One region of the Devosia sp. ZW T5_3 genome, then DNA from elsewhere that is predicted to be linked to it. Evidence: predicted binding sites of a transcription regulator. Region 1 holds the regulator's gene; the other holds the start of a gene.
What was found. The regulator LexA, encoded in region 1, represses DNA repair genes until DNA is damaged. The targets are predictions, from matches to a motif close to TGTTCNNNNTGTGTTCNG.
Positions count from the first base shown of each region.

Region 2: the regulator LexA is predicted to act here: its motif matches at 3,723-3,740, upstream of ACI3KW_RS22630 (PA0069 family radical SAM protein).

Region 1 covers NZ_JBJDRE010000002.1:33,648-41,163, reverse strand. Annotated here, with positions in the region: gene ACI3KW_RS02715 (anthranilate synthase component II) at 1-401, shown strand, start outside; gene trpD (anthranilate phosphoribosyltransferase) at 398-1,420, shown strand; gene trpC (indole-3-glycerol phosphate synthase TrpC) at 1,417-2,229, shown strand; gene moaC (cyclic pyranopterin monophosphate synthase MoaC) at 2,229-2,711, shown strand; gene glp (gephyrin-like molybdotransferase Glp) at 2,708-3,910, shown strand; gene lexA (transcriptional repressor LexA) at 4,019-4,732, shown strand; gene ACI3KW_RS02685 (YybH family protein) at 4,762-5,112, shown strand; gene ACI3KW_RS02680 (IlvD/Edd family dehydratase) at 5,163-6,959, opposite strand; gene ACI3KW_RS02675 (2-dehydro-3-deoxygalactonokinase) at 7,260-7,516, shown strand, end outside.
Region 2 covers NZ_JBJDRE010000029.1:8,745-16,260, forward strand. Annotated here, with positions in the region: gene ACI3KW_RS22615 (DMT family transporter) at 1-792, shown strand, start outside; gene ACI3KW_RS22620 (phosphotransferase family protein) at 808-1,689, opposite strand; gene ACI3KW_RS22625 (HAD family hydrolase) at 1,821-2,504, shown strand; gene ACI3KW_RS22630 (PA0069 family radical SAM protein) at 2,501-3,649, opposite strand; gene ACI3KW_RS22635 (DHA2 family efflux MFS transporter permease subunit) at 4,039-5,526, shown strand; gene ACI3KW_RS22640 (hypothetical protein) at 5,608-6,552, shown strand; gene moaB (molybdenum cofactor biosynthesis protein B) at 6,564-7,100, opposite strand; gene ACI3KW_RS22650 (MFS transporter) at 7,078-7,516, opposite strand, start outside.

The sequences.
Region 1 (7,516 bases):
TCATCGACCGCTTCAAAAGTCAGATCCCGATCCTGGGCGTGTGCCTGGGCCATCAGGCCATCGGCCAGGCCATGGGTGGCGACGTGATCCGCGCGCCCCATCTCGTGCACGGCAAGACCAGCAAGATCCATCACACTGGCAAGGGCCTGTTTCGCGGCCTGAACAATGACTTCGAGGCCACGCGCTACCACTCGCTGATCGTCAAGTCCGAAACCCTGCCGCAAACCCTTGATGTCACCGCCACCACCGATGATGGGCTGATCATGGGCATGCAGCACAAGACCCTCCCGGTCCATGGCGTGCAGTTCCACCCCGAAAGCATCGCCTCGGAAAACGGCCACGCTTTGCTGCAGAATTTCCTCAATATTGCCCGCGACTTCAACGGGCAGAGGGCTGCGTGATGGATATCAAAGCCGCCCTCAACAAGATTGCCGACCGGCGCGACCTGACCGGCGAAGAAATGCGCGCCGTCATGCGCACCATCATGGCCGGCGAAGCCACCCCCAGCCAGATCGGTGCGTTCCTGATGGGTATGCGCATCAAGGGCGAAAGTGTCGGTGAAATCGCCGCCGCCGTCTCGATCCTGCGCGAACAGATGGTGCCTGTCGAAGCTCCCGAAGACGCCGTCGATATTGTCGGCACCGGCGGCGATGGCGGGGGCACGCTCAATATCTCCACTGCCAGCGCCATCGTCGTCGCCTCCATCGGTGTCCCCGTCGCCAAGCATGGCAACCGCGCCCTTTCCTCCAAATCTGGCGCCTCGCAGGTTCTCGAAGCCCTCGGCGTCAAGCTCGACCTGACCCCGGCCGAAATCTCCCGCTGCATCGTCAAAGCCGGCATCGGCTTCATGTTCGCGCCTAGCCACCATCCGGCGATGCGCCATGTTGGCCCCTCGCGCGCCGAAATGGGCGTGCGCACCATGTTCAACCTGCTCGGCCCCCAATCCAACCCGGCGGGTGTGCGCCGCTACATGCTGGGCGTCTATGCCGAGGAGTGGGTCGAGCCTGTCGCTGCCGCCCTGCTCGCCAATCGGGCGATCAAGGCCTGGGTCGTGCATGGCAGCGATGGCCTCGACGAAATCACCGTCACCGGCCCAAGCTTCGTCGCCCAGATCGCCAATGGCGACCTGCGCAGCTTCGAAGTCACCCCCGAACAGGCCGGCCTCAAGCGTCACGACGCCAAGGATTTGCTCGGCGGCGATCCCAGCTATAATGCAGCGGCGATGCATGCGCTGTTCGACGGCGCTCCTGGCGCTTATCGTGACATTGTATTGCTCAATACGGCGGCAACCCTCATCGTGGCCGACAAGGCCGCCGACCTCCGCGAAGGCGCTGCCATGGCGGCCGAAGCAATCGACAGCGGCAAAGCAAAACAAACTCTGGCCCGCCTCGTGGCGGTTTCCAACGGACAGGACCAATGAGCGATATCCTGCAGCAGATCGAGGCCTATAAGCGCGAAGAAATCGCCGCGGCCAAAGCCATGCGCCCCTGGGCCGAGGTCGTGGCGCAGGCCCACGACCAGCCCGCGCCCCGCGGCTTCGTCAGCGCCATCAAGGCCAAGCGCAGCCAGGGCCAATATGCCCTGATTGCCGAGGTGAAAAAAGCCAGTCCCTCCAAGGGTCTGATCCGCCCCGATTTCAATCCGGCCGAAATAGCCCGCGCCTATGAAACCGCCGGCGCCGCATGCCTCTCGGTGCTGACCGACCGCCCTTCCTTCCAGGGCTCGCCCAGCTACCTGATCGAGGCTCGTGCCGCCACGCGCTTGCCCGTTTTGCGCAAGGACTTCCTGTTCGAAACCTATCAGGTCGCCGAAGCCCGCGCCTGGGGCGCCGATTGCATCCTGGTCATTCTTGCCGCCATTGGCGACGACGTGGCCCGCTACCTGCTCGACGCCGCCGCCGAATGGGGCATGGACGCCCTCGTTGAGGTCCACGACCAGCTCGAACTCGACCGCGCGCTGGCTCTGGGCGCCGAGTTCATCGGCATCAACAACCGCAATCTGCGTACCTTTGAGACCACGCTCGACACCTCGATCAATCTCGCCATCGGCGTGCCGAAAAACGTCCTCCTGGTCAGCGAAAGCGGCATTATGAGCCATGACCATGTGGTCAAACTCGAACAGGAAGCCGGCATCGGCACCTTCCTCGTCGGCGAAAGCCTGATGCGCCAGGACGATGTTGCCGCCGCCACCCGCACCCTGCTGATGGGCGCCCCCGAGGTCGTCCGCTGATGGCTGAAGCCAGCCTTACGCATCTGAACGAGCGCGGCGAAGCCCATATCGTCGATATCGGCGACAAGGCCTCCACCAAGCGCCGCGCCGTCGCCCAAGCGCGGGTCATCGCCCAGCCGGCCACCATCACCGCGATCATGGGCGGGAGCCTCAAAAAAGGCGACGCCCTGGCCGTAGCCCGCATTGCCGGCATCATGGCCGCAAAAAAAACCGCCGAACTGATCCCGCTCTGCCATCCGATCCCGCTCACCAAGGTCAGCGTCGACATCTCGGCCGAGAACGACACCGCCATCCGCATTGAAGCCACTGCCGAAACCACCGGCCAGACCGGTGTCGAAATGGAAGCCCTGGTCGCCGCCTCCACCGCCGCGCTGACGCTCTATGACATGGCCAAGGCCATCGACCGCGCCATGGTGGTCACCGACATCTGCCTCCTCGAAAAGTCCGGCGGCAAGTCCGGCGATTTTACGCGCGCGCCATGAGCCTCTTGCCCGTCGAAGACGCCATCGCCGCCATTCTCGCTCGCGTACCCGCCGTGCAGCCCGAAAGCGTCGCCCTGGCCCACGCCAATGGCCGCGTGCTGGCGCAAACACTGTTCGCCACCCACGACCAGCCCCCCTTCAATGCCAGCGCCATGGACGGCTACGCCGTCCGAGCCGCTGACATCGTTCCCGGCCATAGCCTGACGCTGATCGGCACGTCCCAAGCCGGCGCAGGTTTTTCTGGCAGCGTCGCCGAAGGCCAGTGCGTCCGCATCTTCACCGGCGCGCCGGTTCCCGCTGGCGCCGACGCCGTCATCATGCAGGAAGAGGCGACGGTAAACGGCAATCTGGTGAGCTTTACCGAGCAGCCCAAGCCCGGTCGCAGCATCCGCGCCATTGGCAATGACTTTGCCACGGGCGATGCCCTGATCGAGGCTGGCGTCCGCATGGGCCCGATGCAGCTGGCCGTGGCTGCCGCCGCCAATGCGCCCAGTCTTACGGTGGCCACGCGCCCCCGCATTGCTCTTCTCGCCACCGGCGACGAGTTGGCGCTGCCTGGCTCGCCACTCGCGCCCGACCAGATTGTCGCCTCCAACAGTTTTGGTCTTGCGCCCATGTTCGCGCCCTATGCGGCCGAGGTCACCGATCACGGTATCGCCCGTGATGACCGCGCCGCCCTGCGCGCCAAGCTCGAATCGATCTTCGCGGCCGAGCCCGATATTTTGATCACCACCGGCGGCGCTAGCGTGGGTGACCACGATATCGTCCAGGAAATTCTGCTCGAACTCGGCGTAACGCTCGATTTCTGGCGCATCAACATGCGCCCGGGCAAGCCACTAATGTTCGGCACCCGCGGCAAGACGCTGATTTTCGGTCTGCCGGGCAATCCTGTCTCGGCCATGGTCACTGCCACCGTCTTCATCAAGCCGGCCCTGCGCAAATGGCTCGGCTATGTCGAACAGCCCAGTTGGCGCCTGCCTTTGGCTGGCCCCACGCCGCCCAATTCGGCGCGCCGCCACTTCATGCGCGCCCAGCTCGTCCACACGCCAACCGGCCCCGAGCTCATGCCGATCTCACAGACCGACAGCGGCCACACCTCGTCCCTGTCAAATGCTGATATGCTGATCATCCAGCCAGAATTCGACCCCGGCGCCCATGCAGGTGCGATTGTCGAAACCATAGAGATCGACGCATTTTGACTGTCGAGCCAAGAAAATCGCGATACGGGCGCGGGGGATATTGCGGAACATAACTGGAACACGTATAGTCGTTCTGCCTATGTTCCGAATCCCTGTGGAGGGCCGCCAATGCTGACGCGCAAACAACACGAGCTGCTGATGTTCATCCACGAACGGATGAAGGAAAGCGGCATTCCTCCCTCATTCGACGAAATGAAGGACGCTCTCGATCTGGCGTCCAAATCCGGCATTCACCGCTTGATCACCGCGCTGGAAGAGCGCGGCTTCATCCGCCGCCTGCCCAACCGGGCCCGCGCCCTCGAAGTGGTCAAGCTTCCCGATTCGATGAATCCTTCGCTGGGCGGCCGCAAGGCGCGCTTCGAGCCATCGGTCATCGAGGGCACACTGGGCAAGGTATCCAACCCGCCGGCGCGCCAATCTGTTGGCGACGATTACGCCCGTCCGATCTCGATCCCCGTCATGGGCCGCATCGCGGCTGGCACGCCCATTGAGGCTATCCAGACCCACTCCCACACCATCATGGTGCCCCCCGAAATGCTGGGGGCCGGCGAACACTACGCGCTGGAAGTGCGCGGCGATTCCATGATCGAGGCCGGTATTTTTGATGGCGACACCGTCCTGATCAAGAAGCAGGAATCGGCCAGCACCGGCGAAATCATCGTCGCCCTGGTCGACGATGAGGAAGCCACCCTCAAGCGCTTGCGCCGCAAGGGCAATACCGTCGCACTCGAAGCTGCTAACCCAGCCTATGAAACCCGGATTTTCCCGCCTGACCGGGTCAAGGTCCAGGGACGCTTGGTGGGGCTGCTGCGGAAGTACTGATAGTGGACCACGCCACGCCTGAGGCGGTGATGGCAGCTTATGCCGAGCTCATCAACCAGCATGATTTTGAGCTGCTGACATCGTTGATCGATGACGACGCGACCTTTTGGTTCAGCTCTGGCTCCTACCATGGCATGGAGTCAGTGCGAGCCGCCTTCGAGCGGACCTGGCAGCGGTTTTCAAACGAAAGATATTGGCTGGAAGACGTCCGCTGGATCGCCAAGGCGGATACGGCGGCAAGCTGCATCTATAGTTTTCATTGGCAAGCGGTCATCGAAGGGCAACTGGCGCAAGGCAGCGGCAGAGGAACGACCGTTCTCGGCAAGCGAAGAGGCGAGTGGCGCATAGCACATGAGCATCTGAGCGCCTTTCCCGAGTAAAAAAGGCCCGCTGGTTTGGCGGGCCTTTCTGTTTCTGAGACTTAGCGCGCCTAGTGATTATCCCGCGGAATCCCGTTGGTCTGAGCGATCCGCTGGTACTTTTCAGCTGGCTTCAAAATAGCGCCGTCGCCGAGCTGGCCGACGATGCCGCGCTGGATTTCCTGCCATGGGGTCTGATGCTTGGGATATTTGTACCCGCCCATCGATTCCAGATCGGCCCGACGCGTGGCGATTTCCTCGTCGGAAATCAGGATATTGGCCGTGCCGGTATTGAGATCGATGCGCACCCGGTCGCCGGTCCGCAGGATGGCGAGATTGCCACCGGCAGCCGCTTCGGGCGATGCGTTGAGGATCGAGGGCGAACCCGACGTGCCCGACTGGCGGCCGTCGCCGATACAAGCCAGCGCATGGATACCCTTCTTGATCAGGTAATCAGGCGGCCGCATGTTGACGACTTCCGCCGCGCCTGGATAGCCGATGGGCCCGGCGCCGCGCATGAACAACAGGGTATGTTCGTCGATCTCGAGGGAGGGATCGTCGATCCGGTGGTGGTAATCCTCCGGCCCGTCGAACACGACAGCCTTGCCCTCGAACGCGCCGGGGCTGGCCGGATTGTTAAGATAGCGGTCGCGGAATTCCGAAGAAATCACGCTGGTCTTCATGATGGCGTTGTCGAACAGATTGCCCCGCAGCACCAGGAACCCGGCTTCGGCCTTGAGCGGATTGTCGAAGGAGCGAATGACCTTGTCGTCCTGGATCGTGCTGTTGCGGCAGTTCTCGCCAATGGTCTTGCCATTGACGGTCGGCGCATTCTCGCGGATCAGGCCCTGGCTCATCAGTTCGTGGACCACCGCCGGCACGCCGCCAGCATGGTAGAAGTCCTCGCCCAGATATTCGCCCGCCGGCTGCATGTTCACCAGCAGCGGCACCTTGTGGCCATAGGTCTGGAAATCCTGCAGTTCCAGCTCGACACCAATGTGCTTGGCAATGGCCTGGATATGGATCGGGGCATTGGTCGAGCCACCGATCGCGGAATTGACCACGATGGTATTGATGAAATTGTCCTTGGTCAGGATGTCGGAGGGCTTCAGATCCTCATGCACCATGTCCACGATGCGCTTGCCAGTGCGGTAAGCCATTTCCTGGCGATCGCGATACGGCGCGGGAATGGCGGCAGAGCCCGGCAATTGCATGCCCAGCGATTCGGCCAGCGAGTTCATCGTGCTTGCGGTGCCCATCGTGTTGCAGAAGCCGGTGGACGGCGCCGAGGACGCCACCAGTTCGATGAACTGGGCATAATCGATCTCGCCAGCCGCCATCATCTGGCGGGCCTTCCATACAATGGTGCCCGAGCCAGTGCGCTCGCCCTTGTGCCAGCCATTGAGCATCGGCCCGACCGACAGCGCGATGGCGGGAATATTGACCGTGGCGGCGCCCATCAGCATGGCAGGCGTGGTCTTGTCGCAGCCAATAGTCAGCACGACGCCGTCCAGGGGATAGCCATAAAGCACTTCGACCAGGCCCAGATAGGCGAGGTTCCGATCGAGCCCGGCGGTGGGGCGCTTGCCGGTTTCCTGGATCGGATGCACCGGGAATTCGATGGCAATGCCGCCCGCTTCCCGAATGCCTTCGCGTACGCGTTCGGCCAGCACGATGTGGTGGCGGTTGCACGGCGAAAGATCGGACCCCGTCTGCGCGATACCAATGATCGGCTTGTCCGACTGAAGCTCTTCGCGCGACACGCCAAAGTTCATGTAACGCTCGAGATAAAGCGCCGTCATGTCTGGATTGTCAGGATTATCGAACCAAGCGCGCGAACGCAGCTTCTGGGGCTTGCTGGCAGTCATTTCCTCATACCTCACTGTCCGCGCTGGCGGATCGTGCCTCAACGATTGCAGCTTTCTAGCATGCCCACAGCGGTAGTGAACGGAATTCTGCCAAAAAATCATACTTTTTAGAGGCGCAGAAAAAAGCCCTGTGCAATGTTCCGAAACGCGTCTGCTCGCTTACCAAATGAGGAGACGAAACCATGGGCCTTGGGCCTTTGTTCTGTCTCGCCGGCATCCGTAGATTCTGGCTGGTTCCACCGGCGCTCTACTATTAGGGTCGCCCCGCCGGGATAAGGCATGCGGCTCAGAGGAGTGATTTTGACTGACATCGTGGATTGGGTCGCCGTTGATTGGGGCACCTCGAACTTGCGCGCCTGGGGCATTGCTGCCGATGGCGCGGTGACGTTCTCGCGCAACTCCCCCAAGGGCATGGGCAAGCTCACGCGCGAGGACTATTCCGCCGCGCTGAGCGAATTGCTCGATGGGGTCACCGGCACACGCGCCGGCGCAATCGAGGTGCTGGTCTGCGGTATGGCCGGCGCCCGCCAGGGGTGGCTGGAAGCCCCCTATCTCGA
Region 2 (7,516 bases), on a different contig from region 1:
GTGGTGTTCTGGCGCTGTGCTTTCGGCGCGGTGCCCTTGCTCATGGCCTGCGCGGCGCTGGGCCTGTTCCGGCGCGACATCATCAACCCGCGCCAATTCCTGCTGGCTGTGCTGGGCGGCGTCGCTATCGTGGCTAATTGGCTGCTGCTCTTCGCCGCCTACCCGCTGGCGTCCATCTCCATCGCTACGGCGGTCTATAATACCCAGCCCTTCATGCTGGTGGCCTTTGGCGTGTTGTTTCTCGGCGAGCGGCTCACCGCTCACAAGCTGGGTTGGCTCGCCATCGCCTTTGCCGGCGTGGTGCTGATCGCCAATGGCAAGACCGGTGGCGGCGGCAGCGATTATCTCGGCGGTATCCTGCTCTCGCTCGGCGCGGCGTTTTTCTACGCCATCGCTGCTTTGGTCACCAAACAGCTCAAAGGTGTGCCGCCCCATCTGATCGCGCTGATCCAGGTCGGTGTCGGCATGCTCATGGCCGCGCGCTTTTCCGGGTTTTCGAGCCTACCCACCAGCCTCGCCACCTGGGGGAGCCTGGCCGCCATCGGCGTGGTCCACACCGGGCTGGTCTATATCCTGCTCTATGGCGCCATCCAGAAATTGCCCACGCCGCTGATCGGTGCGCTCTCCTTCATTTATCCGGTCGTGGCGATCCTTGTCGATTTCATCGTCTTCGGCCACCGACTCGGCGCCTGGCAATTGCTCGGCGCCGCCGCCATCCTCATTGCTGCGGCAGCCATGACTTTGGGCTGGGAGCCGTTTGCTAAGGCTCGGCTGCGAACCGACACAAACTAAAAACCGTTTGCACCCTCAGACCTGCGCCGCCCAAGCCTCAACGGCTTCGATCATCATTGCATGCATCTCGGGATTGTTGGCTTCCCGCGCCAGCTCCCACAATCGATGCGCACCCGTGATCAGATGGATGCGTTCGCGGTCGAGCTGTTTGCCCGTCTCAATCTCGTAGCGGCGTACGATCCGCTCAGTCAGGTCGGCCGACACAAAACTCGAATAAGTGAATTCCTCATGCAGCGAGCCAAACCCGGAATCGGCGAAGTCATAGAGACCAGTGAGCGTGGCACTGGCATGGTCGAATGCCATGTTCCAGCCATGTCCATCGAAGAACCCATAGGTTTGTCCGTAGGGATCCGGCGTTAGGGTCGCCCAGTTGGTCAGTGTCTGCTCCACCAGCGGCCGAAGATGATCCGGCAATATCGGTAACGCGCCAGCCGCAATTGCGTCCGCGGGTGCGATGGCCTCGATTGGGCCCGCGCCTGCCGTTCGCAGTGGCGCCGGATCAATGGCATGCAATTGCGTATAAAACAGACCGAGCTTGTCTGCCAGCCGCTCGCGGTCGCGCTCGCTCAACTGCTTGTACTGCTTGGTCAGCAGATGTTCGCCCGCCAGCTTGGCATGGCGCGAATAGAGCCGCGGTGCGTGATGAAGCGTCAGCTCTGGCACCGGCATGTCGACTGCCGGCCGGATGACCTCTAGCAGCCGCGCCTCCCTCATCAGCGCCTCTTCCGCGCGTGCCTCGCGCGGAAACTTGAAAATCAGGCGGTCATCGACATCCACCGCCACACTGTCCCAGCCTTCGGTGAGCAGGCTGAAGCGTCCGCCGCTTGTCTCGGGATGGCGCGTGACGATGATGTCACGCAATTGGTCAAGGCTGAGGGGCGCAGCGGCAATCGGCATGGCAGGCTCATCGAAAAATCACTCGAACGTCCAGACTAATCGACATTCCGCCGGGCCGGCAAATCTGCAGGCGATTGACGAAGCCGCCGAATTGCTGTGCTTTCCCGCATCAGCCAGTTTCTGGATTATCCATGACCATCAAGCCCGCCGCCGCCCTGCTCTTTGATATCGACGGCACGTTGGCCGATACCGATCCGCTGCATCTGGAAGCATTCAATCGCACCTTTGCGCCCTACGGTGAGCATTTCGACAAGGCGCGTTTCGCCTTGGAACTGCAGGGTCTGGCCAATGAGGCCATCGCGCGTCGCTTCGTGCCGCATCTGTCGCCCAAGGCGGGAATGGAGGTGATGCGCGGCAAGGAGGCGATGTTCCGCGAGCTGGCTCGCTCGGACATTCATGCGGTGCCGGGCCTGATGGAATTGCTGGACCGCGCCGACGCTATGGGCCTGCCTATGGCCGCAGTCACCAATGCCCCGCGCGCTAATGCCGATCTCATTCTCGATAGCCTGGGCATTCGCCACCGCTTCAAGGCGCTGGTGATTGGCGAGGAACTGGCCCATGGCAAACCGCATCCCTTGCCCTATCTCGAAGGCCTGCGCCTGCTCGGCGCGCAGCCCGAGCATTCCATCGCCTTCGAGGATTCCCGCACCGGCATCGCTTCGGCCACTGCGGCAGGGCTGTCTACCGTGGGTATTCGCACCAGCCTTGGTCATGACGCCGTGATAGCCGCCGGCGCCAGCACCAGCGCCGCCAGCTATGCCGATCCGGCTTTGCTCGATTTTATCCTGGGGCGCGTGGCCGCCGTCGCGGCCTAGAACAGGCTCATCTGCTTGTCTTCGAGCTTGGGGGCGACGAACAGGTCCGTCCGCAAGCCCGGCAGCTTCACGTCCAACCCATAGCGTTCCCGTGCCTTGTCGAGGCGCTGGCGCAACAGCGTGGCATAGGGGCCTTCGCCCGTCATGCGGGTGCCCCAACGCGAATCGTAGTCCTTGCCGCCACGCGTATCGCGCACCAGCGCCAGCACATGCCGCACTCGGTCGGGGAAATGGCGCAGCAGCCATTCGCGGAAAATGTCGCGCACTTCTCCGGGCAGCCGCAGCAGGACCATCGAGGCGCTCTTGGCCCCTTGTGCCGCCGCCGCGTCGAGAATCCGCTCCAGCTCCATATCATTGATCGCCGGGATCATCGGGGAGGCAAACACCGCCACCGGCACGCCCGCTTCGCTGAGCAAGCGGATCGCTTCCAGCCGGCGGGCAGGGGAGGAGGCGCGCGGCTCCATCTTGCGGCTGAGCTTGTGGTCCATCGTGGTCATGGAAATGGCGACCTTGACCAGGTTGAGCTTGGCCAGCTCGGTCAGGATATCGAGATCGCGCACGATCAGCGCCGATTTGGTGGTGATCATCACCGGATGTCGGGTTTCCAGCATCACTTCGAGGATACCCCGCGTCAGCTTATGCTTGCGCTCGGACAGCTGATAGGGATCGGTATTGGTGCCCATGGCGATCGGCTTGGGCTTGTAATTCCGCGCGCCCAGTTCGGACCGCAGCGCTTCCACCGCATTGGTCTTCACATAGATATCGCGCTCGAATTCGATCCCCGCCGAATGCCCCAAAAAGGCATGCGTCGGCCGCGCGAAGCAATAGGAACAGCCATGCTCGCAACCGCGATAGGCGTTGATCGAACGCTCGAATCCGATATCGGGGCTGTCATTGGTCGTGATGATGGTCTTGGCGCGTTCCATATGCTCGATGGTCTCGAAGGCCGGCATCGGCTCGGTGCTGCTCCAGCCATCATCGAACCCCTCGCGCACCTGCTTTTCGAACCGCCCGCTGCGATTGGACTGCGCGCCACGCCCGCGATTGCGGCTGGGATCGACCAGTTCGCGCCGTGCCAGATCGGCGTCGCGACTGCGGCTCAGCTTTTCCAGGGCTTCGAAAGACGGGGCCTGATAGAGGGCCATCACTGCTCTCCTTGCGCGCCGACTGCTCGAATCGTCGCTTGAGTTAACGTGCGGTAACACATAGCAGTTGCACGTGAACAAAACAAGAACCAGCCGGACGATAGCCACGTTCTTCCCACGGGGATAGCTGGCTTGCACGCATGTGGGTGGACAGCTTTGCCATGCTGGCCTAAACCACGCGGCCTGCGTTCGAACGAGCAGTTCGCGCATGCAACTTAAGCGTTCGATTTAGTATTGACCTGGCGCTGCGCGCAGATTACTAAAGCATCGACTTTACTATTTTGCGGCTGCTGACACAGCCTGTCACACGATCTTTCTAGTGTGACGTCGAAATCAGCCGCCGCCATTCGTCATCATGGCGACATCCAATTTGGTTCAGGGAAGACATCATGACCACCGACAACACTATTGTGCCCGCTCCGGCGGACCAGGCCGCGCCGCCGCAGGATCATGCCGCCCGCAACAAGCTGGTGATTTCCCTGCTGCTCGTCTCGGCTTTCGTCGTCATTCTCAATGAGACGATCATGGGTGTGGCCTTGCCGCATCTGATGCACGATCTGGACATCACGGCGGGCGCTGCCCAATGGCTCACCACAGCCTTCATGCTGACCATGGCCGTGGTCATTCCCGTCACGGGCTTCCTGCTGCAGCGGCTCAATACCCGCCCGGTCTTTATCTTGGCCATGTCGCTGTTTTCCGCCGGCACGCTGATTTCGGCCATCGCGCCCGGCTTTGCCGTGCTGGTCATCGGCCGCATCGTGCAGGCTTCGGGCACCGCCATCATGATGCCCCTGCTAATGACCACCGTGATGACCCTGGTGCCGCCTGAATCGCGCGGCAAGACGATGGGCAATATCTCCATTGTCATCTCGGTTGCGCCCGCCATTGGTCCGACCATTTCGGGCCTGATCCTCTCGGTGCTCGACTGGCGCTGGATGTTTATTCTGGTCCTGCCCATTGCCCTGGGCGCTCTGGCGCTGGGTGCCAAGCGCATCGTCAATGTCACCACGCCCAAGGATGCGCCGATCGATGTACTCTCGGTCGTGCTCTCGGCCATCGGCTTTGGCGGTTTCGTCTATGGCCTGAGCGGGCTGGGCGAAGCGGCCCACCATCCGACCCCGGTTTCGCCGTGGATTCCGCTGCTGGTCGGCGCCGCCGTCATTGCCGTCTTCGTGCTGCGCCAGATCTCGCTGCAGAAGCAGGATCGCGCTCTGCTCGACCTGCGCACGCTCACCTCGCGCGTCTTCACCATTTCGGTGGCGATGATGGCGATCCTGATGATGGCCATGTTCGGCGCCTTCATCCTGCTGCCGATCTATCTGCAGAATGTGCTGGGTCTCTCGACCCTGCAAACCGGCCTGCTGTTGTTGCCCGGCGGTCTGGTCATGGGCCTCTGCGCGCCCACCGTCGGCACGCTGTTTGACAAATACGGCCCCGTGCCGCTGGTCATACCCGGCGCCGTGCTGCTCAGCATTGCGCTGTGGGGGCTGACCTTCGTGCAGCAGGATACCTCGGTCTGGCTGCTGCTCGCCGCTCACCTGACGCTGAGCGTTGGCCTCGCTTTGATGTTCACCCCGCTGTTCACGGTGAGCCTTGGCTCGCTGCCGCCCAACCTTTATTCGCATGGCAGCGCCGTGATCGGTACCGCCCAGCAGGTCGCCGGCGCGGCAGGCACGGCCCTCTTCGTCGCCATCATGACGTTGCAGGCCACCAGCCTCACCAATACCGGTGCCGATATCCTGACGGCAACAACCGGCGGTATCCGCTCGGCATTCCTGTGCGGCGCCATCATCTCGCTGGGCGCAGTCGCCGCGGCTCTCTTCATCAAGAAGCCGGCCCCGCGCGCCATGCCAGCCGAATTCGCGCCGGGGCACTAAGCCTCGTCGCCACAGCGGTCTTGACTCATCCCCGCCACCAGCCAAGCTGGTGGCGGGGATTTTCGTTTGGGGAGGAACTTCATGCACGCGCTGCTCGAGCGGATCGTTGCCGCCTCCGGCGTGCCGAACCTGGTGGATATTCTTGCCGCCCGGCTCAGCCCGACCGACCTGCAATCGCTGTTGCTCGAAGTCTATGATCGCCGCTCGTCCGTGCGTAGTCCGGCCGATCTGCTCGCCGATTACGAGAGAGGCCGCTTCTTCGGCGCCGCCAGCCTGACGCCGGCCGCTGCAGCCGAGTGGGATGCCATTCTGGCCGCCGCTGCGGCCGGGTTCCGATTTCTCACCCTTTCGCCCATGGCGCCGCTGGGCTCTTGCGCTGCTGTCGCACCAATCGGCCAATCCTGGTCGGTGCCTACCGTGCGCACCGGCGAAGTCGTGTCTGACGCTACCAATGTCCTGGCGCTCGAGGCCGACTTACTGCGCCGCGGTGTCGCCAAGAGTGATCCCAAATCGCAGGACATCGCTCATCTGGCGACAACCCATCGCGTGATCCGCCCCCAGGCATATTCGAAGCCGCGCCTCCTTGCCCATTTCGCCCTCTCGGCCATGGTCAGCGCCGGCCGTGACCAGGGCGGCTTTGGCTTTGAGGCGGAGGCTATACATGCCCAGATCGGCGCCTGCCTTGTCTCCTATCGCCGCTATTTCGGGCCGGCTTTGCGGCTGGGCATTTCGTACACGCTGCTCCACCCCGGCAATCCTGATGCCAGGCTTGAGGCGCTGCGCAGCCTTGCGCAAACTCACAATGCGGTACTGATCGAGGACGCCACCCGTCCCGCCGCCTCCGGCTATTATGCCGGTTTCTGTTTCCATCTGCTTGGTGGCTGGCCCGGCGGCGAATTGCGCCAGCTGGCCGATGGCGGCTCGGTCGATTGGACCGCCAAGTTGCTCGGCAATGCCAAGGAGCGGCTGCTGATCAGCGGCTGTGGCGTGGAAGGATTAGTGGCGCTGCGCGGGGAGGGCGAGTAGGGATCTAACCCCTACCGCTCATCCAACCGCGGCATCAACTCCACGAAATTGCAGGGCTTGTGCCGGTAATCCAATTGATGGCTCAAAATGCCTTCCCAGGCGTCGCGGCAGGCGCCGCGCGAGCCGGGGAGGCAGAACACGAAGGTGGTGCCGATCAGTCCGCCCGTTGCCCGCGATTGCAGCGAACTGGTCCCCACGGTCGTGGCCGAATATTGATGGAACAGCACTGAAAAGCCTTCCATCCGCTTGTCGAAGAGCGGTTCGACGGCTTCGGGTGTCACATCGCGCCCGGAAAAGCCGGTGCCGCCCGTGGTCAGGATCACGTCGATACCCGGATCGGCGACAAAATTCTGCACCGCCTGCCGGATCAGCTGGATATCGTCGCGCACCACCACCCGTTCGGCGCAAGTATGCCCGTCGGCTTCCAGCAGTGATTTGAGCAGCGCGCCGCCGGTATCGGTTTCCAGGGTCCGCGTGTCGGAGACGGCAATCACGGCGATGGAGAGCGGCTTGAACGCCCGGTCTTCAAATCTTTCCGTCTTGAACATTGCCTGTCTCTCCGCTGCTCGCCAATTCCTCGGGCACCGGGGCTTCGTCTCCCGGCATTTCGTAGTCATCACTATCAGCCCGTGGGTCGAGCACAATCGATTCTGGCGTGACCTGCCTGTCATTGCCCATGGCCTGGAATGGGGCACGATCGGACGCATCCACGCTCTTGCGCACCCGCATGCGCAGATAGGCGGTGACTGCCAGCAGGGCATGGAATACCGCGGTGATAACAAACAGGCCCACCGGCGACCAGGCGCCCATGATCATCGAGGCAACGGCCGGCCCGATGGCCAGCCCGATGCCCAGGATCAGCAGCATGCCGCCGGCAATCTTGGCGAAGTCACCGTCTTTGGCAAAGTCATTGGCGTGGGCCACCGCCACCGCGTAAATCGGATTGGCGGCAAAGCCATAGGCG